2 regions of the Carnobacterium alterfunditum DSM 5972 genome follow, and region 1 is predicted to be linked to the other one. Evidence: riboswitches for the same ligand, from Rfam matches in the RefSeq annotation. Region 1 holds a riboswitch; the other holds the start of a gene.

What was found. A riboswitch is a leader RNA that binds a small molecule or an ion and turns the genes downstream of it on or off. The one in region 1 is predicted to bind FMN.
Region 2: another riboswitch for FMN. It lies ahead of BR50_RS10615 (IS30 family transposase); the one in region 1 lies ahead of ribD (bifunctional diaminohydroxyphosphoribosylaminopyrimidine deaminase/5-amino-6-(5-phosphoribosylamino)uracil reductase RibD).

The regions. Positions count from the first base shown of each region.
Region 1 covers NZ_JQLG01000004.1:1,569,010-1,580,551, forward strand. The annotation lists gene BR50_RS07810 (DUF2207 domain-containing protein) at 1-996, shown strand, start outside; gene BR50_RS07815 (Zn-finger containing protein) at 1,330-1,701, opposite strand; gene BR50_RS07820 (CapA family protein) at 1,990-3,174, shown strand; one part of gene BR50_RS12615 (IS5 family transposase) at 3,195-3,631, opposite strand; one part of gene BR50_RS12615 (IS5 family transposase) at 3,631-3,970, opposite strand; gene BR50_RS07830 (ABC transporter ATP-binding protein) at 4,095-5,009, shown strand; gene BR50_RS07835 (ABC transporter permease) at 5,012-6,610, shown strand; FMN riboswitch at 6,729-6,844, shown strand; FMN riboswitch at 6,999-7,113, shown strand; gene ribD (bifunctional diaminohydroxyphosphoribosylaminopyrimidine deaminase/5-amino-6-(5-phosphoribosylamino)uracil reductase RibD) at 7,256-8,329, shown strand; gene BR50_RS07845 (riboflavin synthase) at 8,354-9,007, shown strand; gene BR50_RS07850 (bifunctional 3,4-dihydroxy-2-butanone-4-phosphate synthase/GTP cyclohydrolase II) at 9,026-10,219, shown strand; gene ribH (6,7-dimethyl-8-ribityllumazine synthase) at 10,271-10,732, shown strand; gene BR50_RS07860 (HAD family hydrolase) at 10,742-11,407, shown strand.
Region 2 covers NZ_JQLG01000004.1:2,148,969-2,160,510, reverse strand. The annotation lists gene BR50_RS10635 (RecQ family ATP-dependent DNA helicase) at 1-267, opposite strand, end outside; gene BR50_RS10630 (YpbB family protein) at 260-1,330, opposite strand; gene BR50_RS10625 (IS30 family transposase) at 1,784-2,863, opposite strand; gene BR50_RS10620 (ECF transporter S component) at 2,977-3,558, opposite strand; gene BR50_RS10615 (IS30 family transposase) at 3,622-4,557, opposite strand; FMN riboswitch at 4,755-4,878, opposite strand; gene BR50_RS10610 (sensor histidine kinase) at 4,958-6,754, opposite strand; gene BR50_RS10605 (response regulator transcription factor) at 6,763-7,488, opposite strand; gene BR50_RS10600 (pseudouridine synthase) at 7,733-8,467, opposite strand; gene scpB (SMC-Scp complex subunit ScpB) at 8,493-9,071, opposite strand; gene BR50_RS10590 (segregation/condensation protein A) at 9,073-9,837, opposite strand; gene BR50_RS10585 (GNAT family N-acetyltransferase) at 9,838-10,245, opposite strand; gene lysA (diaminopimelate decarboxylase) at 10,307-11,542, opposite strand, start outside.

The DNA of each region.
Region 1 (11,542 bases):
GGAGCCACAGTTTTTGCTATCAAGTATTATAAAAAATTGAAACAAGCAAAAGAAGCAGCTGGACAAATGCGAACAGGGAAACAACGAGTCAAGGAGAATAAAACGGTTATATTAGAGGGAATCCCCTATCAAGGAGAAGACTTTGCCGGTATTGCTTATTTGCTGCAAGATATAGACAAGGGCTATTTTGAAGATTACTTCTCAGCTTATTTATTGAGATGGTCGTATGAAAAGCGGATCATTATCCATACTGCCGAAGATAAGTCATTATTTAGCGATGGATTTGATACTGAAATAGAGATCCCTCATTTTGAGGAAGAGCGTGCGCGTTATCCCCAATCATTCACAAAATTTGTTGATAAAATCAAGACAAATCATGGGGAGACTTATGAAACTGGTTTATGGCTCATGTTATTGGACGCTTCAAACAGTAACGGGTTTATTGAAGATAATAAAATGAAAAAATGGGCAAAAAAACATGCTAAAGAAGTAGGGAAGTTTGCGGATTATTTGATAGATTATTCAAAAGAGTTCTTAGAAAAAGAAAGACTTATTTCATTCAAAGAAATCAAAGTATGGGGAACGAAAAGCGAAGTAGCCATTGCAAGTCCTGAAGGTGATAAATTATTTGATCGTCTGGTTCAATTTGATAATTATTTGGAAGAAATCGATTTAGAAGGTTTTGCGGATAATACTAATCCATTCACTTTTGAAGAATTTTTGTTCTGGAACACTTTGTACTATAGAAGTGAAGAACTGACAGAAGAGTTCAAGGAAATGATCCCGAATCCGAATAATATCTCTGGGGAAAATCAATTCATTTATTATTACTGGTATTGGAATGGGGTAACAGGATTTAGAAATAACTGGTCTAGTGGATTAGCAAGCGGCGGATTTCACTCAAGTTCTTCATCAGCAGCATCCGGAACAGGCGGTTCAACTTCCTTTGGTGGAGGAGGAGGTGCCGGTGGTGGAGGCGGTGGAGGGGCTCGATAGGTGAGTCTCCTAATAGTTTGATGTGTATTAATTAGTTTTAAATACTAAAAAAGACAAAACATCTTTTAAAGATGTTTTGTCTTTTTTTGTTATAGATTTAGTTCATTCCATCTCTAATCGAATCCTACATAGACTCTTTCACTTTGGATATTACAAGGTACTCCATTGCTATCAAGAGTGCTGATAAAATCATTGTGTTAGATCAAGGGGATATTTTAGGAGTTAGAAAGTTTTTTTACAGCAAAAAAACAGCAGCTCGATTTGATTTTCCGAAAAGTCTGGCAAACGGTTAAGTGGCTGCTGTTTCTAGAGGAATATCGCTAAAGGGAACCGTTAAGTTTTTTTAGTGAATTGCTCTTCGCAGTGAGAGCATTTGATTGTGATTTTTCCTTTTTTTCGCGGGACACGCAATTTTTTATGACAGTTAGGACAAGAATAGTATTTATATACTTTTCGCTCCTGAATTTTTTTAAGTTGTTTTCTCCATTTGCTATCGATCCTTCGTTTGAAGGTTAGAAATTTTTGATTCTCCTGATACCGTTTTGATCGGTTACGGGAAAAGGTTCGATAGTAACCTAGAATGACAGCTATCCATCCAAAGAAACCGCCGATTGGCCAATTTAGTAAATTAAATAAGACAACAATAGCAAGTCCTCCGTAAAGCAAATAGTTTGACAGCTTATCGACGCCATATCTGCCAATCATAAATTTTTGAAATCCAATTTTTAATTTTTTTATTTGATATTGTCGCCTCTTTCTCTATTTTTCCATAAAAGTACTGACCAATAGTGTAACATGCTGTAAAAAATCCAACGACCATCTTTAGTCTGATTTTAATAATAAATTTGTTCTTATAATAGGGGACTTATAAAGCTTTACATTTAGAAAGAAAACGCTTACGATTATTTTGAATAGAGAGCTAATGATATTTAATGAGCAAGTTAAAAAAATGAAGAGAATAATCAAAAAATTCGTCTGAGAAGGAGAAAAAATATGAAGAAAATTGGATTCTTATTAGCTGCATTAATCGTAAGCGGGTGTGCAAATGACGTTAGTGAAAATTCTGAGCAAGCCTCATCAGAAATCGTTTCTACCAGTGAGGCATCAGTTGAATCGGAAGACCAGCTAAGCGAAGAAAAAAGAATTTCCTTTATGGGAGTAGGGGATAACCTGATCCATACAGGGATATTTGAAGAAGCACAGTTAGAAGATGGGACCTACGATTTTAAACCTATGTTTGAAAATGTAGCAAACGATATCGAAGCTGCAGATTTAGCCTTTATTAATCAGGAGACACTGTTGGGTGGGGATGAATTCGGTTTTTCTGGCTATCCAGCGTTTAATACACCTAGCGACATGGCGGGAAATTTAAATGAATTGGGTTTTGATTTAGTTAACGGAGCATCCAATCATTCATTAGATAAAGGAGAAAAAGGTGTTTTGAATACTTTGGAAATATGGAATGAACAAGAGAACATGGTCTTTACAGGAGTATTTGATTCCCAAGAAGATCGTGATGCTATTCCGGTTATTGAACGTGACGGCGTAACTTTTTCATTTTTAGCCTATACATATGGTACAAATGGAATTGAGCCAGATGTTTCTTACCGATTGAATTATTTTGACGAAGCGTTGATCACTCAAGATATTGAACGAGCAAAGCAAGTTAGTGATTTCGTCATCGTATCTGCACATTGGGGCGAGGAGCACATGCTTGAGCCAAATGAATTTCAAAAACAATATGCTCAATTGTTTACCGATCTAGGAGTGGATGTTGTGATTGGGACCCATCCTCACGTGATCCAACCGATTGAGTGGATGGAAGGGGAAAACGGCAATCAGACATTGGTCGTTTACTCATTAGGTAACTTTCTTTCCGCTATGTCAACAGGAACTGAAAATAATATGTTGGGTGGAATGATTTCATTTGATTTCGTCCTGACCGAAGAAGAAAAAGCTATTAAAAATGTCAAATGGGATGGGATAGTGATGCATTACAAAGGCAATAATACTGATAGCACTGATTCAAGAAGAGGCTTCAAAATCTATCCGTTAGCTGATTATACTGAAGAACTGGCTACTCAGCACACCCTTAACAGTGCTCAAGGAAATCAAATTTCTAAAGAATCTTTACAGCAGACGACTGAAACAGTCATTGATGCTGATTTTTTAAAATAAGACTAGGTTGTGTCTTAAAACTATTTGGTTAAGAGAAAAATAGCTGCTATATATACAAAGGCTAAGTAGGACGTTGCGAGTTTATCATAACGTGTCGCGATATGACGGAAATGCTTTAACTTATTAAAGAAACACTCCACCAAATGACGTTCTTTATATAGCCACCAATCAACAGTCCAAGGTTCTTTTGTATTTTTCTTTGGTGGAATGGTATAAGTCGCATCGTGATTCGTCACATAAGTCCGAATGTCTAAAGAACCGTATGCACGATCGCCAATAACATTACTGCCTTGTATTTCAACGTGTTGAAGAACTTCAATAGCGAGAACACTATCATGGAGATTTCCACCTGATAGCTGAAAATATAATGGATTTCCTAATCCGTCTACGATGACATGTATTTTTGTTGTGTGCCCACCACTGCTTTTACCGATATGTTGCGAGATGACAGAATTTAGCCCCCTTTTTTTGCACCGGCACTCTGCTGATGCGCCGTTACAACGGTTGAATCGATACTCAAGTTTTCGTAATCTGCTTCATAATTCAACGTAATAAAAAGGGATTCAAGTAAACCAGTATCACGCCATAAACAAAAGCGGCTATAGACCGTTTTCCATGATCCGTAACGTTCTTTTGGCAGATTTCGCCAAGCAGCACCGCTTCTAGCAATCCATAAAACAGCATTGAACATTATACGATTGCTTTTAGGTGGTCTACCTGTGTGATATTCGGGAAACAGATTTTTGATTTGATTCCACTGCACATCAGTCAGCTCATAACGTTCAATACTCATCATGATCACTCCTGTTTTCTTTTATTATACCGAAAATCAGGATGGCAGTCAGTTTTCAGACACGCCCTAATATAATAATTGTAATCAATACCGCCAGCCAGAAAGTGTAGCAGTAGGAGGAGTGAAAATGAATGTCGTAGAAGTAAAAGGATTGACTAAACGATTTGGGAAATTTACAGCTTTGAAAAAAATCGATCTATCCATAAATGAAGGTGAAATATATGGCTTTATTGGTCCAAATGGTGCTGGTAAGTCGACGACTATTCGTGTGTTGTTAGGGATGTTAAAACCTAATGAAGGACAAGTGACGATTTTTGGAAAAGATGCCTGGAAAGATGCTGTAGAAATTCATAAAAGAATAGCGTATGTTCCAGGTGAGGCTGATCTATGGCCTAATCTAACCGGTGGTGAAGTGATTGATTTATTTTTAACTATGCGTGGTAATGGCAATAAAAGCCGGCGCGATGAGCTGATCCAACTGTTTAAACTAGATCCAGCGAAAAGATGTCGGGCATATTCAAAGGGGAATCGACAAAAAATAGCCTTGATTGCAGCTTTTGCGTCAGATGCTGATCTATATATTCTTGATGAACCAACTGCAGGATTGGACCCGCTAATGGAGCGTATTTTTCAGGAGTGTATTTTAGAGGTGAAACGACAAGGAAAGACCGTCTTATTATCGAGCCATATTCTTTCAGAAGTTGAGAAATTATGCGATCGGGTAGCTATTATTCGCGAAGGTGAACTGATTGAAACAGGGACGCTTTCCCAAATGCGCCATTTGATACGCTCAAAATTGATCGTTGAAACGCAGGAGACGCTGACTGGATTGTCCGATTTAAAAGGGGTACATGATGTCATCCATACAAAAGCGGGTTGGACGTTTCAGGTAGATAATGAAGAAATGGCAAAAATCATTAGTCATATCAGCCAATTCGGCGTTTTAAAGCTTGAAAGTGGTCCGCCAACGCTAGAAGATCTATTTATCCGTCACTACAAAGGAGATAGTGAGAAACCAAGCGCCACAAAGGAAGGTGTCTAATAATGGTCGCTCAGTTATTTAAAGGAACAACTCGAATCATACGACTGCTTTTTCAGCGGAATAGATTGAAAATCAGTTTGTGGTTAATCGGTTTGGTTGGTGTTTCAATGGCATCCTTAACGGCGTATACAACTATATATACAGGTCAAAAAGAAATCGTTGAATTTGGCTTAACGATGCAAAATCCGGCTATGGTAGCCATGCTGGGAAAGGGTTATGAGATTGAATCATTTAATCTAGGAACCATTTTTGCAAGTGAATTATTGCTGTTTTCAGCTATTGCAGTGAGTATTATGAATATCTTGCTTGTCACCTCAAGTACGAGAATGGATGAAGAAGAAGGCCGTTTGGAACTCATTCGAGCGTTACCAGTTGGACGGTTGTCTTATTTATCAGCTGCTGCAATAATGATGGCCATTGTAAACACCTCAATCTTCATGCTTTTATCGATAGGTTTAGAATTAGTTGATCAAGAAGTGTTTTATTTAGAATCTTCTTTACTCTATGGTGCTGCTCTTGCAAGTACAGGCTTATTCTTTGCAGGAGTTGCAATGATTGCTGCACAAGTTGCACAAACGACAAGAGGAGCGATAGCTATTTCTTTTGGAACATTGATAACAGCTTATATTATAAGAGCAATCGGAGATGTCAGTAATGAAACATTGTCTTTATTTTCTCCGTTAGGATGGACTGTTCGAACAAATGTATTTGCTGGAAACGAATGGTGGCCGGTTATTGCTTTGGTCTGTGGAGCTGCAGTTTTGTTGGTAGGTGCCTTTTATCTGGATCATAAAAGAGATATCAATGCAGGCCTGCTGTCTGATCGAAAAGGAAAGATCCATGCCTCACCTTTTTTAAAAAGCCAGCTTGGTTTAACTTGGCGGTTAGAAAAAGGAACCATTATTTCATGGGCTATTGGTATTTTTTTAATGAGTATTGCTTACGGTGCCATTTTAGGAGACTTAGAAGCTTACTTCTCAGACTTTGAATTGGTCCAAGGAATTTTATCAGATAGTACGACTGCTTCTATGACAGAACAATTTGTCACATTATTGATTGGTATCGTGTCTGTTTTTGCAGCTATTCCTGGTATTTCTATCTTATTAAAATTAAAAAAAGAAGAAAGGCAAGGAAGAACGGACAACTTTTATAGCCGAGCTGTTTCTCGCAATAAAATTTTGGGTAGTCGCTATGCCATAGCATTTTTTACAGCGATAGTGATGCAATTGTTGATTGGACTAGGGCTGTATGCTTCGGCAAGTCAAGTAATGGAAAAAAGTATTGATTTAGGGACCATTTTAATGTCTTCACTTGTCTATATTCCAGCTATTTGGGTGGTGCTGGGTTTAACGACATTACTAGTAGGAGCTTTCCCTAAGGGAGCGATTTTAGTTTGGACCTACGTATTTTTTACCTTTTTAGTCCTTTATCTGGGCAACCTACTCGAATTTCCAGCGTGGTTGAAAAATTTATCAGCTTTCTACCACATACCGCAACTTCCAAATGAAGAGCTTGCTTGGTTTCCTTTGAGCACGTTGAGTATAGTAGGAATAGTTCTTTCTGGCGTCGGATTTATAGGCTACAATAAAAGAGACATCTAACAGAGCCAAAATTAGTTGTGGCTGCACATTTTACTCCTTAACAAAGGTGTCAGAAAATTAAAACTTGAAAAATATTGACATATACTGTATTTCAAGATACTCTTACCTTATAAAATTAAATAGTCTTCAGGGCAGGGTGTAAGTCCCTACCGGTGGTAAAAGCCCACGAGCCGTAAGGCAGATTCGGTCAGATTCCGAAGCCGACAGTATAGTCTGGATAAAGCGAAGACAAATCGATTGCAGAAAAACTTGGATAACTGAGGTCTTATTTTAAGATCTATGGGAACCATAAGTTTATTAAGCAACTATTAAATAGTCTTATTTAGCCATAAGTCGAAGCCCTGGATGTAAAAGTCTGGGGCTTTTTTGTGTAGAGTTGTAAAAATTGAATAGTCTTCAGGGCAGGGTGCAAGTCCCTACCGGTGGTAAAGCCCACGAGCCGTAAGGCAGATTCGGTCAAATTCCGAAGCCGACAGTATAGTCTGGATAAAGCGAAGACAAAGTTTAAAGAGTTCAAAAGTAACCGAGTACAGCGTATGCGGATTTATTTGTTGAGCCTTGCAAACAAAAATGATAAAAGCCCTGAGAATTAATTCTTTGGGCTTTTTTATTTTGAATGGAGTGAGAGTGTTGGATGAACTATATATGAGAATGGCACTGGACCTAGCCAAAAAAGGCAAAGGCTGGACAGCCCCGAATCCCTTAGTTGGAGCTGTGATCGTGAAAGCTGGACGAATTATCGGACAAGGCTATCACGAAAAATATGGACAGCCCCATGCGGAAGTAAATGCTATCGCATCAGCAAAAGAAGATGTGAGCGGAGCAACGCTATATGTCACACTAGAACCTTGTTCCCATTTTGGGAAGACGCCTCCCTGTTCAGACTTACTGATAGATAAGAAAATTAAGCGGGTAGTCGTGGGAACACTCGATCCAAATCCGCTAGTTGCTGGAAAAGGAATTGAAAGGCTTCGTAAGAATGGGATTGAGGTAGTCTCAGGTCTTTTAGAAGAAGAGAGCCAACGATTGAACGAGATTTTTATAAAATACATTGTCACTAAAGAACCTTTTGTCGTTATGAAAAATGCGATGTCCTTAGATGGTAAAATTGCCACGGTGACTGGCGAATCGCAATGGATCTCTGGTGAAAAAGCTAGAAAACAAGTACATTGCCTACGACATGAATTGTCTGGAATCATGGTAGGAGTAGAAACAGTTATTAAAGATGATCCGCAATTAACTGCTAGAATTCCAAACAGCAATAATCCTATTAGAATCGTTGTGGATAGTCAGCTAAGGATCCCGATTGCTTCAACCATATTGACGGATCAAGATAAAGCTAAAACAATTATCGCCACTACTAAAAGAGCAGACAGAGAAAAATTAGCGACCTTAAAGCAAATGGGTATTGAAGTCATCATGACCAAAGAGAAGTCTGGGAGAGTAAATTTACGAGAATTAATGAGAACATTAGGAGCTATGGGTATCGATAGTATTTTGTTGGAAGGTGGAGCTACCTTGAACTTTTCGGCTTTGGAAGAAAATATTGTGGACAAAATACAGACCTATATTGCACCAAAAATCATCGGAGGAAAAAATGCTAAAACGGCTGTTGAAGGAGCAGGTATCCTATCATTAAAAAATGCTTTCCAAATCAATCGGTTGACGGCTGTGATGGTCGGAGAGGATCTGTTTTTGGAAGGATATATGGATAAGTAAAAATCGGTTAATAGGAGGTAATATATGTTTACTGGAATTATTGAAGAAATGGGAATCATTAAATCAATCAAACAAGCTGAAAAGTCCTCAGTTCTTAGAATTAAAGGTCAAAAAGTGTTGCAAGGAACGCATGTCGGAGACAGCATCTCGACAAACGGTATTTGTTTGACAGTGACAAAAATAGAAAAAGATTTTTTTGAGGCGGATGTCATGTCCGAATCCTTGAAAAGGACTAACATAGGCGAATTAGCTCCTGGAAGTTACGTCAATCTGGAACGGGCATTGAGTTTGGCAACTCGGCTTGGCGGACATATGGTTAGTGGTCACATCGACGGGACAGGTCAGATAAGAGAATTTAGACGTGATGGCAATGCTGTTTGGATCACGGTTGAAACAAGTCCTGAATTGTTACGGTACATTATTGAAAAAGGCTCCATAGCTATTGATGGTGTAAGCTTGACGGTCGTGACGGTGGATGACCAGTCTTTCCAAGTCTCTGTGATTCCGCATACAGGAGAGGAAACAGTTTTGCTGCAGAAGCAGCCTGGTAGCACCGTCAATCTTGAATGCGATATGATCGGAAAGTATGTCGAAAAATTATTAGGAATAGATTCGAAAGAGCGCGTTCAAGAGAGTCAAGTAACGGAAGGCTTTTTAAAAGAAAATGGGTTCTTTTAGAACAGAATGGAGAGAGATATGTTTAATACAATTGAAGAATTACTTGCCGATTTGAGAGCTGGAAAAAATATATTACTGGTAGATGATGAAGATAGAGAAAACGAAGGAGACATTATCTGTGCTGCTGAGTTTGCTACGACAGCTAATGTGAACTTTATGGCTAGTTATGCTAAAGGTCTCATCTGTATGCCCATAGCCAAAAGCTATACTAAAAAGTTAGGCTTGTCACAAATGAGTCTGGATAGTACAGATAACCATGGAACAGCTTTTACTATTTCAGTAGATCATGTAGAGACCACAACTGGGATTTCGGCTGTGGAACGATCATTGACAGCTATGAGATTGGTTTCCGATGATGCAAAACCGGAAGATTTTAGAAGACCAGGGCATATGTTCCCGTTAGAAGCTGTTGACGGAGGTGTATTGGTCCGGAATGGACATACAGAAGCAACGGTCGACTTGATGCGTTTAGCAGGGTTACAACCTGCTGGGTTATGTTGTGAGATCATGAGTGAAGATGGAACAATGGCAAGGAGAAATGAGTTGTTGGATTTGGCCAAAGAGCATCAGTTGAAAATCGGTACAATTGCCGACTTGGTTGAGTATCGTAAAACCAAAGAACAGATTATTTTCCGTCAATCTAAAGCACTATTGCCCACCAAATACGGCGATTTTGAAATTTACAGCTATGAACATGCAATTACGGGTGAACACCATGTTGCTTTGGTCATGGGTGATGTCAGCGATGGGGAGCCGGTACTTTGCCGTATCCATTCAGAATGCTTAACAGGTGATGTGTTTGGTTCTAAAAAATGCGACTGTGGTCAACAGTTGGATGCAGCAATGAAACACATTGCTGATGAAGGCCGTGGTGCTTTGGTGTATATGCGACAAGAGGGTCGTGGTATCGGATTGGTCAATAAAATAAGAGCATATGCACTTCAAGATCAAGGATACGATACAATCGAAGCGAACTTGGCGCTAGGTTTCCCGGCTGACATGCGAGAATACTATGAAAGTAAACAAATTTTTGATGACTTGGGTGTTTCTCAACTGCGTCTGATGACCAATAACCCACTAAAAGTAGAAAGTATGAAAAAATATGGTTTAGATATTGTGGAAAGAGTTTCGCTTCAAATGGAGGCTTATAAAGAAGATGAAGCCTATCTAAAAACCAAGCAAGAAAAAATGAAACATTATTTGAACTATTAAAATAAAGAATTATGCACCACTAAAAAAATAGCTTAACTGGAGGAATAAAAAATGAACGTATTCGAAGGACAATTAATTGCTAAAGATTTAAAAGTAGGTATCGTAGTTGCACGGTTTAATGAGTTTATTGGTTCAAAATTATTGAGTGGTGCATTGGATGGGTTGAAAAGACACGGCATGTCAGAGGAAGAAATCACAGTTGCCTGGGTACCAGGAGCTTATGAAATTCCGTTAATTGCACAAAAAATGGCAGCTTCAGGAAAGTATGATGCTATTATTACTTTAGGAGCTGTGATCAAAGGAGCTACATCGCACTACGATTATGTGTGTGCTGAAGTTTCAAAAGGAGTAGCTACAGCTGCAATGAACACAGGTGTACCTGTAATGTTCGGTGTCTTAACGACAGATAACATTGAACAAGCAATTGAGCGTGCCGGTACTAAAGCTGGAAATAAAGGGTATGACTCAGCTGTTTCGGCCATTGAAATGGCTAATTTACTGAAAGCTATATAAGTTCTGATCATGGATGAACCAAGACTAAAGAGCACTCAGACGATTGTTTTTGATTATGATGGTACTTTACAAGATAGTACGGCAAACTATATTACTGCTTTCAAAACTGCTTACAACTACTTGGTCGATAATCAAAAGGCTGTCCCAAAAGATTGGAAAGACGAAGAAATCACTAAATGGTTAGGGTATAGCAGTAAAGATATGTGGGAAAACTTTATGCCTGATTTAGATGCTGAATATCAAATAGCAGCTTCAAAAATCATAGGAGAAACCTTATTAAAAAAAGCTCTTGCAAAAGAAGCGATACTATATCCAAGAGTTTTAGAAACCTTGGCTTACTTAAACAGTAAGGGATATAACCTTATCTTTTTAAGTAATTGCAGCAATGATTATATGAAAGCACATCAGCAAGCTTTTCAGTTAAATCATTACTTCGTTGATATGTACTGTACAGAATCTTTTGGGTATATCCCTAAATATGACATCTTTCAAATGTTTAAAGATCAATATAAAGAAAACTTTCTTATTGTAGGAGATCGCATACATGACTTTGAAATTGGCCACTACCATAATATAGTTACTATAGGCTGTAACTATGGTTTTGGAACGGAGGAAGAACTGCAGAAATCAGATATAAGGATAAATGATATCCAAGAATTACAAGAAATGTTGTAAACTTAAAATTTAAATAATACACTAAAGATAAAAAAGTTAAAAAACGAAAAACACGTTACCGATACACTAATTAGTGTATCGGTAACGTGTTTTTATTCCACTTGATAACGTTGGTGTTTAAGTGTTTTTTATTGA
Region 2 (11,542 bases), 580 kb from region 1:
AGCAGCAACTCTTTTTTCACCGGTCAACTTTAATTGCTCAACTTGGTCTTGCATCAAAGATAATAATGGAGAAACGATCACCACAAGACCATCTAAACAATATCCGGTCAGTTGATAACAAAGGGATTTCCCCATCCCTGTTGGCAGCATAACCAATGTATGATTACCGTCTAAAGCTGATAAAATAACTTCTTCTTGCCCGTCCCTAAAGGAGGTATAGCCAAAATAATTCTCTAAATTTTTTTTTATAAGCACTCTATTATCCACGGACACGACTCCTTTCAACCTGAATTAAGCGGTACCAATAGAAGGGGGCAGATGGCATTCTGCTTGTTAATTCCTCATACGTTATTTCTTCATGACTATTAAATAGCCCATTCAATCGTTCATATTCATCCTGAGGCATAAAACTAGATACCTTAAAATCTGGAAAAATAATAGCCAATTCAATAACGTGTTCTGAAATCGTATTCAGCTTTAATTTCCTTTTCACAGCAATTTTTTCAACAGAAAGTCCTTTTTCCAAATAATGGGCCGTTATTTTAGTACTTTGACTAAGACTGCTGAAACGATCCCCTACACATTCTTGATAAACGAGATAAAAAAATGGGTATTTTTCTTTATTTTCAGCAACTTTTTCCATCAACTGAATAATGGCATTTTGAAGTAAAAAGGCTATTTCAATTGGCTCAACACCATATTTGGCTGCTAATTGAGTACTTGTTTTACCAATTTTTTCATGTCCTGTTAACTGTGATACGATCATTTCGGCATCGATCGCATCCATTTCTTTTAATACTTGGATCCATTCTTTTCCACAAGAAATAGCAAGCTCTTGTTTTTCTAATTGATTTCTTTTTAACCATTTTTTTACCCATAGCTGTGTTTTAAACTCTTTTTCAATTGGTAAATAATGATTATTTTTATACCTTAACTCCGAAAGAACTTGGGTCAAAAATATTATTTTTTTCCAAAATTCCTTGGTAGCCTTTCCTTGAGTTAATTGATTTAAACGAGTTGGGTAAAAATGTTTTGAAAAATAACTTTCTATTTCTTTTTTTCCTTTCTCACAAAGATAAAAATCCTCATCTGCTTTTTTTGCTTTTATCCATCCTTTGCTAATAAAAAGCTGCATCATTTCATCGTACTGTTCACGCTGTAAATATGGAAAAATTGAAAAAAAGTTTATCGCATGATACGAATGAGCCTTAAACAAAATCGAGGCTGTTCTTTTTCCAACTAAAATATGGTAAAGCGTTGAAGGTTTAACAGGATGCTTTTTAGAATATAATGAGAGACAGAAATACTTAATATATAACGATTGTTCCAAGATATTCACCCACATTCTGATTGCATTTAAAAAATTGATTGTAAAACATATATATTGTTAAATCTAATATACCAAAAATAACTATTTTTAGGGTATTCTTTTCTAATTTTAAAAAAATATTAATAACGAAAAGTTTAAATAGCTGGATTATTTGACAACTAGTATGAATACGTCATCAACTATGATAGAGCACACTTACCTACTTATACTAAAAATCATTCAGCCAATATTTCAAAAAATAAAAAAAGAAACCGCAATTTCTGCGGTTTCTTTTTTTATTTAAAATGTAAATTTCAAGTTTAAGTTAGCCACTTGTTAAAGAATTATTTCATGTGAAAATTAAAGAGCTTAATTCATTTTGTAAGGCTTGGTGCTACACTGAGATATCACAAGTTTATCGACGAACTGTCTACGGTCATCTTCCCAGCTTTCAAGTTATGCCGAAAAAGGCTTTTAAGCTGTTTGTCGTTCTAGGCGAAGTGCGTTCACAAAGCAGTCATGTGGGGTCCTATAATCTAATATTTTTCTGGGATAATCATTCATCCATTGTTGAATTCGCAGGCATTGTGTCTCAGTGAATTGGCTGATAGGCTTCCCTTTAGGAATGAATCGACGAATAAATTTATGTTGATTCTCACTCGTTCCTCGTTCAAAAGAAGCATAAGGGTGGCTGAAATAAACATCTAAAGTGTCTTTCAAAGCCTCATCTAGTCCCGCGAATTCAGAACCATTATCTGAGGTAATCGTTTTGAAAAAAGTTGGAAAGTCCTCTCTGGATCGTGCTTGAAGAGTACGAATCGCTTGATTTACAGATTCTTGATCTTTACCATTTATTTTCATAATAACTTCAAGGCGTGTTTGGCGTTCAACCAAAGTGAGTAATACGGCATCTGTCTTTATTTTGTTGCCAATCACAGTATCGATTTCCCAGTGACCAAAGGTTTTACGATTATCAATTTCTTTTGGACGGTTGTCAATTGATTGTCCAAGTATACGCTTATTTGGACGCTTCTTCAGAGATAATACCTTCGGTTTCCGAGACAGCTTTTCTAGAAGGTCGAGGTTTTTCGTTCTCATAATCTCTCTATCTATCCAGTAATAAAGTGTCGTGGTACAAGGGATAATTGTGGGATCAAACAGCTCATGCTTTAAAGCAAAGCCAACCACTACATCAGGTGACCATTTATCAGTCAACATTTTATCATCGGCCCACTCTATAAAGGCATCTGTATCCGCCCATTTTGGTCGACGGCCACAGTTTAAACGATGCTTGTCATAAACAGCCTGACCGGTACCAGCATCATAAATTCTAATAAAATAATCATAAATCTTACTCTTTTGCTTTTGACGTTTAAGTTGAGTAATTGTTCCACGCTTTATCTCATTATTGATTGTTTGAGGTACTCGATTCAGGACAATAGCAATAGGACGATTCGAATAATCTTCCTGTTTCAAAATAGCAATTTGAGATCGTTCTGAATAAGATAAGTGTTTCCCCTTACGTGCTGGTGTGTTATCGTTAGAGTGCGTCATGTGAATTCATCCTGTCTATTGAGAGTTAGTGGTAACTTCAATATAACATGAAATTCACATGGCGTTTTTATATTTTAGCCTTAGTGGCTAACTTCATTATATAATCCAGCTTTTTATTTAAAACTAACTTTTGTCATTTGATTACGGAATAACCAAGTTTTTAATTTTGCAAAGAGTAAGATAAATACTGTGCTTACTATTGCCCCTTTTACTATATTAAAGGGTATAACACCCATTAATAAATAATCACTAATAGATCCTACACTAAAGTTTAATACTTTTAAGTATAAAGGAAGTAATAAGAAATAATTTACAAATGATAGAACAATTGTCAATGATGCAGTTCCAATCACATTTGCAAAGATAATATTTTTCGTATCATGAATTTTAGACTTCATGATCAAATAAATCGGTAACGTATACGCGACCGAAGCGATAAAACTTGCAGTATCCCCAATCGGATATCCTGCATCACCGCCCGTTTGGATATAGTGAAGCAATGAACGAATAAACGCGATCATTATTCCTCCAACTGGACCGTATAAAAACATACCAACCAAAACAGGAATATCACTAAAATCTACTTTTAGAAAAGTAACTCCTGGAATTATTGGAAAACCAAATGAAATCAAAATGGTTGCAAAAGCGGCTAACATAGCTATTCCCACCATTTTTTTTGTGTTACTAGTTTGCATAAAAATCCTCCTAAAAGGATTCATCAGCCTAGGCATTTCTGAGTTTATTTAAATGACGGTTTGTCAAATTAAGTGCAACACCTTTTCCATAAACGCTTCGTATGGTGTTTTCCAGTCCAGGCATTTTCTGGGCCGATTATTAATCAAGGAAAGAGCTTCTTCAACTTCCTCTGTGAGAATGGTATCAAAATTCGTTCGTTTTGGGAAAAACTCCCTGAAAAGGCCATTACTATTTTCATTACTTCCTCTCTGCCAAGCAGCGTACGCATCAGCGAAGTACATTGGAATGTTCAACTCTGATTCAATCACGGTATAACAGGCAAATTCTTTTCCTCTATCCGTTGTAAAGCTTTGAAAGGCTTCTCGTGGATAAAGAGCATGAAGAGTTCGAATGGCTCGCTCCATTGACTTTGCGGAACGATCCGGTATAAGAATGGCTTTATACCAACGGGTTTGACGTTCTACAAAGGTGGCAACACAGCCCTTCGCTTGACCACGACCTGAGACAACAGTATCCAACTCCCAATGACCAAAAGTCGTGCGTTTTCTGATTTCTTTTGGCCGTTTGGAAATCGGTGTGCCGACAACAAATCGACCTCTTGTTTCCTTTGGTTTTTGACGCTTCCCTTTCTGACGCAAGACCGTCAAAGGCACGTCAAGCAAACCGGCATAAATCCAGCGGTAAATGGTTTTGAAGGTCAAGGATCCTTGAAGTAAACGGCCACTAATTTGTTCTGGAGACCACGTTTGATCCAACTTTTCTTGGATAACTATTTTTAGCGAGGCTGTTAGTTTAGAATGAGCCCCGCAGGCAGCTTTCCTTTGATTATAAGATGTTTGAGCTTTTTCCGCTTGGTAGTTTGGGTTTCGTTGGCATTCTCTAGAAACGGACGAGGGAGAGCGATTTAGCTTTTTCGCAATTGTACGAATGGACATCTTAAGTTCAAGATAGACTTCTATTTTGGAACGTTCGGTTATGGTAAAATGAGTGTAGCTCATGACAACTCCTCCAATCGAATGGTAGTGTGGTAACTTCATTCTATACGAGGACGTCATGGGTTTCTTTTATTTCGTCTTGGGTGTTGCACTTAATATTACAATTCATCAAATAAAAACAATATAAAAATGCTCGTTCTAATTATCTTTAGATAGATAACTAAACAGAGCACTTGAACAATGATACCTATTCAAATAAACTCCATCTTCTTTATCCAGACTTTACTGTCGGTACTGGAATTTAACCAGTTCAACTAAATAATGCTATTTAGTTCGTGGACTTTACCACCGGTCGGGAATTACACCCTGCCCCTGAAGACGAATCTTTATATTTTTTTAACACTTTTATTATATACCATAAAAGAATAAAAATCAATGATTCTATTTACTTTTAATTAGTAAATCAATCTAAATAAGGTAGATGAATAATAAATTTTGTCTGTTCGTTTACCACACTTTTCACTTCAACAAAACCATTATGCGCTTCTACTATGTTCTTTACAATGGATAACCCAATGCCTGTTCCCGTTTTATTCTCTTTCATTACCATGCGAGATTTATCTGCTTTATAGAAACGATCAAATACATAAGGAATATCTTCTTCTAAAATTCCTGTTCCATTATCGATGACTTCAATTAAAACTTCATCCATAATTTTATCTAGGTGTACCCAAATTCCTACTTTTTTCTTTTCTTTTTTTGTCAAACTAGTATGTCTGATAGCATTATTAATCAAATTTACGAACACTTGATTCATTTTATCTTCATCCATAAAATATGAATTCAAATTTGAATCGATCTTTAATTCCATTTGGATATTATTTTTTTCGGACATAGTAGCAAACCGCGTGAATAAGTTTTTGAAAAAATCTTCAAAATAAACATCCATTTTTGTCAATTTGATAAACCCGGCTTCCATTCTAGAACTATCGAGCATTTCATTTACCATCCGATTCATTCTAATCGATTCTTCTCCGATTATTTTAGCCATTTCTTTTTTTTCTTCTTGCGTTTCAGCCACATCATCTAAAATAGCCTCACTATATCCTTGTATCATAACTAAAGGGGTCCTCAATTCATGAGAAATATTATTTATAAAATCATTTCTCATAATATCAAGCCGTTTTTCTTTTGTTATATTTTGAATGGATACTAATACACCACGTACACTTTCAAGATTTTCATCAAAAAGCGGTATCAAGGTTATTCTATAATAGTACTCTTCGATATTATTTTCATAAATTACTTTCTCAGGAAATTTTATAACAGAATCGATTCGGTGCTCTAACACTTCAGGTATAACCGTTTTCATTACTTGATTTGATCGGTATAAATGTTGTAAAAACTCATCTCCAAGTGGATTAGACATTAATAAAGTTTTATCTTGGTTGTAATACAACACCCCGGTAGAAATAGAGGTCACAATGTTTTCCAATAATTCTTTCTCTTGTCTAGTTGCTGCTCCTGTAACTTCCAATGACTTACCCATTTTATTCATAGCTAAAGCCAATTGAGCTAATTCATCTTTATAATTCGATTGGGCTTGTTTTGAGAAATCGTTCTTAGCATAATCATAAGCTATATCTCTTAATTGTTTTAAAGGTTTTCCAAGCCTGCGTTGGAGGTAGTAAAATAGTAAAATACCTATAATAATATAAAGAATAGCATTGATGGCTGACCATGTTTTCATTCTACTATATGTGCTGTTTAAAAATGACAAATCTCCGTAAATATATAACTGACCCTCTTGATCATTAAAATTAAAATCTTGTTTTTTTAAGATATAAGGTGTGTTTATCTTTCCGTTAAAACTGGTTTTATCTATTATTAAAAAATTTTCACCACTCGCTAAAGCAGTTTCGAACTTGCTAGTTGATTTGATTTGATTAAAGTTATTTAATTGTTCCTCCAAATAAATATTTGAAGAATAAATCAAGGGTTCATCATCTAATTTCACGATCAAAGACAAGTGAGGATCATAAGCTCTTGATTTGTCGATATTTTCTATTAAAAAACCTGGATCTTCTTCTAGAATACTAACTAGAGAGTTAATTGAACTTTCAAAATCGTTCATATAATTTTCTTCTATATTTTTTTTATAAATTATTCCATATACTTGCGTGGCAGTAAATAAAAAAAAACCTATAGCTAACATCGTTGCCAGCCATATACGCGTAACTAAACTACTTAGTTTAAACATATTTTTGCCTACTTTTCAGATTCTTCTGGAAAAGAATTAAATTTATATCCCAGGCCCCAAACGGTTACAATCATTTTGGCAGCTGGCTCTGAGTATTTCGTTAATTTTTCTCTCAGTCGTTTAATATGAGTATCTACCGTTCTTAGATCACCAAAGAATTCGTATTTCCATACTTCGCGCAATAACTGCTCTCTTCCAAAAATCTGATCAGGGGATTGTGCTAAATAAACTAATAAATCATATTCTTTAGGCGTTAAATTAACTGGATTTCCATCTACTAGCACACGGTGAGATTGGTCATCTATTTCAAAATGCGGCATTTCAATCAAATTTGGATTCGCTTTTTCTTTCGGCTTGTTGCTTTGTGTTCTTTTTAAAATAGCCGATACCCTTAAAACAACTTCTCTAGGACTAAATGGCTTCACAATATAATCATCCGCACCAACTTCAAATCCCTCTATACGGCTTATCTCTTCTCCCTTAGCAGTTAACATCATAATAGGAGTGTTTTTAGTTTCACGTATTTTTTCAGCCACTTCGATCCCATTCATCTTAGGAAGCATCAAGTCTAACAAAATTAAATCATAATCTTTTTCTAAAGCCATTTTAACGGCATCTTCTCCATTATCTGCTTCAAAGATAAGATAATTTTCTCTTTCTAAGTACATCTTTAATAGTCTGCGAATTCGATCCTCATCATCTACTACTAGCAGATATATAACTTCATTTTCCATTTATTTACACCCCATTATTCTACATTAGGTCTTACTTATAAGATGCCTAGTCTAACCTTAGTATACACAACAATTGTTCTAGTTTTCAACTATTTCAAATGATTTCATGCTTAAAATATAGAACGTTCTTAAAATAATCCTTTAGTAAGCCAAAAAAGCACTTATCGGTGTACTCAAATAAACATTATTTTATTTAAATTTCAAAAAAAACTTGGATTTAGTGCTCCCAAGTTTTTTTTGAATTTTATTTAGTTGTCTCTTCTTGTATTGCTGAATTACGTAACTGATAGATTTCAAACGTTTTTAATTCACGCCATTCACCAGGTTGTAATCCATCTAAAGTTAACGTACCATAAGACTCTCTTTTTAATTTTTCTACTGGGTGTCCAATAACTTGAAACATATTTTTAACTTGTCTATTACGGCCTTCATGTATAGTTAATTCCACCATAGTAACATCCTTAGTACGATCTGATGAAAGGATTTTTGCTTTTGCTGGTGCTGTCTTTTTACCTTCAATAACAATACCTTTTTCAAGTCTATTCAGTGATTTTTTGTCTACTAAGCCTTTTACTTTAACAACATATGTTTTATCTATTTGGTGCTTAGGGTGCATCAACAATTGGGAAAGTTCTCCGTCATTTGTCAACATTAATGCTCCTGTTGTATCATAGTCTAAGCGCCCAACTGGGTAAATACGTTGCTCGATATTTGTAAACAGATCGGTCACTACTGGACGTCCCTTATCATCTGAAACTGCCGTGATCATATTTCTAGGCTTATTCAATAAAAAATAAACTGGTTCTTCTCTATAAATCGGTACTCCATCGACTTCCACTACATCAGAATTCCCAATTTGAATACCCATTTCCTTAACAACTTTTCCATTTACTTTAACATGACCCATAGAAATAAGTTCCTCTGATTTACGTCGTGAAGCTACTCCGGCATGTGCTAAAACTTTCTGTAATCTTTCCATAATTTCTCCTTAATACACTCTATTTTTATTCATTTTCAAATTGCTGGTTAAAACGTTCAAAAAATAAATCAGACTCTTTTTCATTATTTTCTGTTTCTAAATCGGTTATTTTAGGTAAATCATTTAAATCTTTGAGTCCAAAATAATCCATAAAATACGCTGATGTCCCGTATAAAATAGCTCTTCCAGGACCTTCCACGCGTCCCTTTGGTTCAACAAGACCTCTGAGCGTTAATTTTTGCAGTGCTCCGCTTGTTTGGACACCACGTATCTCATCGATCTCCATTCGTGTTAAAGGCTGCTTATAAGCAACAATTGCAAGCGTCTCTAACGCGGCTTGTGAAAGATTCGTTGTCAACGGTGAAACCGCATATTTTTTTATAACATCAGCATACTCTTTTTTGGTTGCTAATTGATACTGATTTCCTATCTCGAGAAGCATTAATCCTCTGGACGTTGAATCTTCGTATCCTTTTTGGAGTCGCATAAGAAATTGATAAACCTGTTGAGTTGAACACTCCAGTAAAACAGAGATTTCCTCTAATGAGAGGCCTTCATCTCCAGCTACGAAAAGGAGTGCTTCAATTGTTGCTAATTCATCCATGCTACTCATCACCTGTTTCTGATGGATAGACGGTAATATCTCCGTAGGTTACTTTTTGCTGAATAAATACATTTTTTTCTTTGATCAATTCAAGTAAAGCCATGAAAGTCGTTACCATCTCATTTTTTGTTGGAGTATCAAAAAGACCAGTAAATAAAACACCTTGATTTTTTTTTACACTTCTCAATTTTCCCATAATAAAATCCATCTTTTCATTAATAGATGTTTCTTCTGCTTTGATTTTTGTTTGTAAAGGTATTTTTTTTGCTTTTTTATTAAACATGTCTTGAAAAGCAGCAACTAAATCAAACGTACTGATTTGAAGTGGCTCTAGGGGAACATTTTCTTGTAAAAACTCTAAATTAGCTGGCTCCTTAGAAAAGTATTGACTTCTTTCTTCTTCTCTTACTTTTAATATCGCCGCTGCTGTTTTAAATTTCCGATATTCCAACAATTGTTCTACTAATGCATCTCTAGGATCCTCACCAGATTCATAAAATCCTTCATCTTCTAGATTTACTTCTATTTCTTGCTTAGGCAGCAGTAGTTTGCTTTTAATTGCCATTAAAGTAGCTGCCATAACTAGATAGTCACCTGCAATATCTAACTGCAATACTTTCATAGCTCGAATATAATTTAAATATTGAGCAGTCACTTCAGCAATAGGAATGTCATAAATATCAATTTCTAAATGCTTGATCAATTGCAACAATAAATCTAGTGGTCCTTCAAATGCATCAATTTTTATATTTATGTCGGATGACATTTAACCCTCGCCTTTTTCATCAGCTATTAAATTTTGCTGTTCGTTTTTTTTACTTTTTTCTTGCTCCCATTTGATAATTAAAGATGCTGTTTCCAACGTTCCCATTACTTTTTTTTGTGGATACCGTTGCTCTAACGCCTCTGAAATTTTATAACTGATTCCTTCATTTCTAAATGAAGGATTGATTGAGATACGTCTTAACAATATCATATCGTTTCCGATCTCTACGCCTATTACAGCTATGATATCTTCAGTTTCTTCGCTTTTCCATAAATAAAGTTTATGATTCTCTTCACTTTGATACCAATCCATTTCGTCTTGTAAACGTGAAACATCTTTTAAATCGGGATCAAATGAAAGTAAACCCATTGAAATTTTTTCATAATCATTTTTGTAATCGAGTAACATATTATCCTCCTAGTACTATAAGTTTGCAACTGCTTGATGTTAGCCCCTATCTTAATTTACTTTAATAAAGAGAGCATTCTAATCTCATCAAGTCTGCATAACTTTCCCGCTTAATAGCTAAAAAAGCTTGCCCATTTTCAACAAATACTACCGGTGGTCGTGGTATACGATTGTAATTACTAGCCATAGCATACCCATAGGCTCCGGTACTAAAAACGGCCAAAATATCTTTATCATCTGCTTTTGGCAACGGCAGATCCCATATCAACATATCGCCAGACTCGCAACATTTTCCAGCAATAGAATAGGTTTCTTCTATTTTATCCTCCATACGATTAGCTAAGACACCAGTATATTTTGCATCGTATAAAGCAGGCCTAATGTTATCCGTCATTCCCCCATCAATCGCCAAATAATTTCGAACATCTGGGATTACTTTTTGCGAACCGACTTGATACAAAGTAATGCCTGCATCTCCTACTAAACTACGTCCTGGTTCGATCCAAATTTCAGGCATCGGCAGTTGAACGTTTGCTGAAACGATTTGAACTTCATCAATCAAATTATTCACATAATCCTCGATTGGCAATGGCTCATCTTCAGCTGTATACCTAATACCAAAACCGCCGCCGACATTTAAAACACGCAAATGAAAGCCAAACAGCTCCTGCCATTTTTTTGACTCCGTCAGTAACTTATCAACAGCTAATCTAAAACCGTCAGTTTCAAAAATTTGTGAACCAATGTGGCAATGCAAACCCATCGTATCGATATATGGCATTTCCAAAGCTGATTGTAAGGCTTGTTGTGCTTGTCCGTTATTTAAATCAAATCCAAATTTAGAATCGGTCTGACCGGTGGTTATATAATCATGGGTATGAGCTTCAACGCCAGGCGTCACCCGTAACAGAATCGATACTTTTTGTTTGCGTTGTATTGTATACTCATTTAATTTTTTTAATTCATGAAAATTATCGACCACAAAGCAGCCAATATCATAATCTAACGCCGCAATAATTTCTGAATCGGATTTATTATTCCCATGAAAATGTATTTTTTTACTCGGATAATTTGCTTGGATCGCTGTATAAAGTTCTCCTCCAGAAACTACATCCAAAGACAACTCTTCCTTGGCCATCAATTGATAGATGGCTAAACAAGAGAAGGCTTTGCTTGCATAGGCAACTTGAGCAGCAATATTTCTATCTTGAAAAGTCTTTTTGAAAGTTCGAACTTTGTATTTAATTTGAGAAACATCATAGACATATAAGGGTGTTCCATATTTTTCAACTAATGA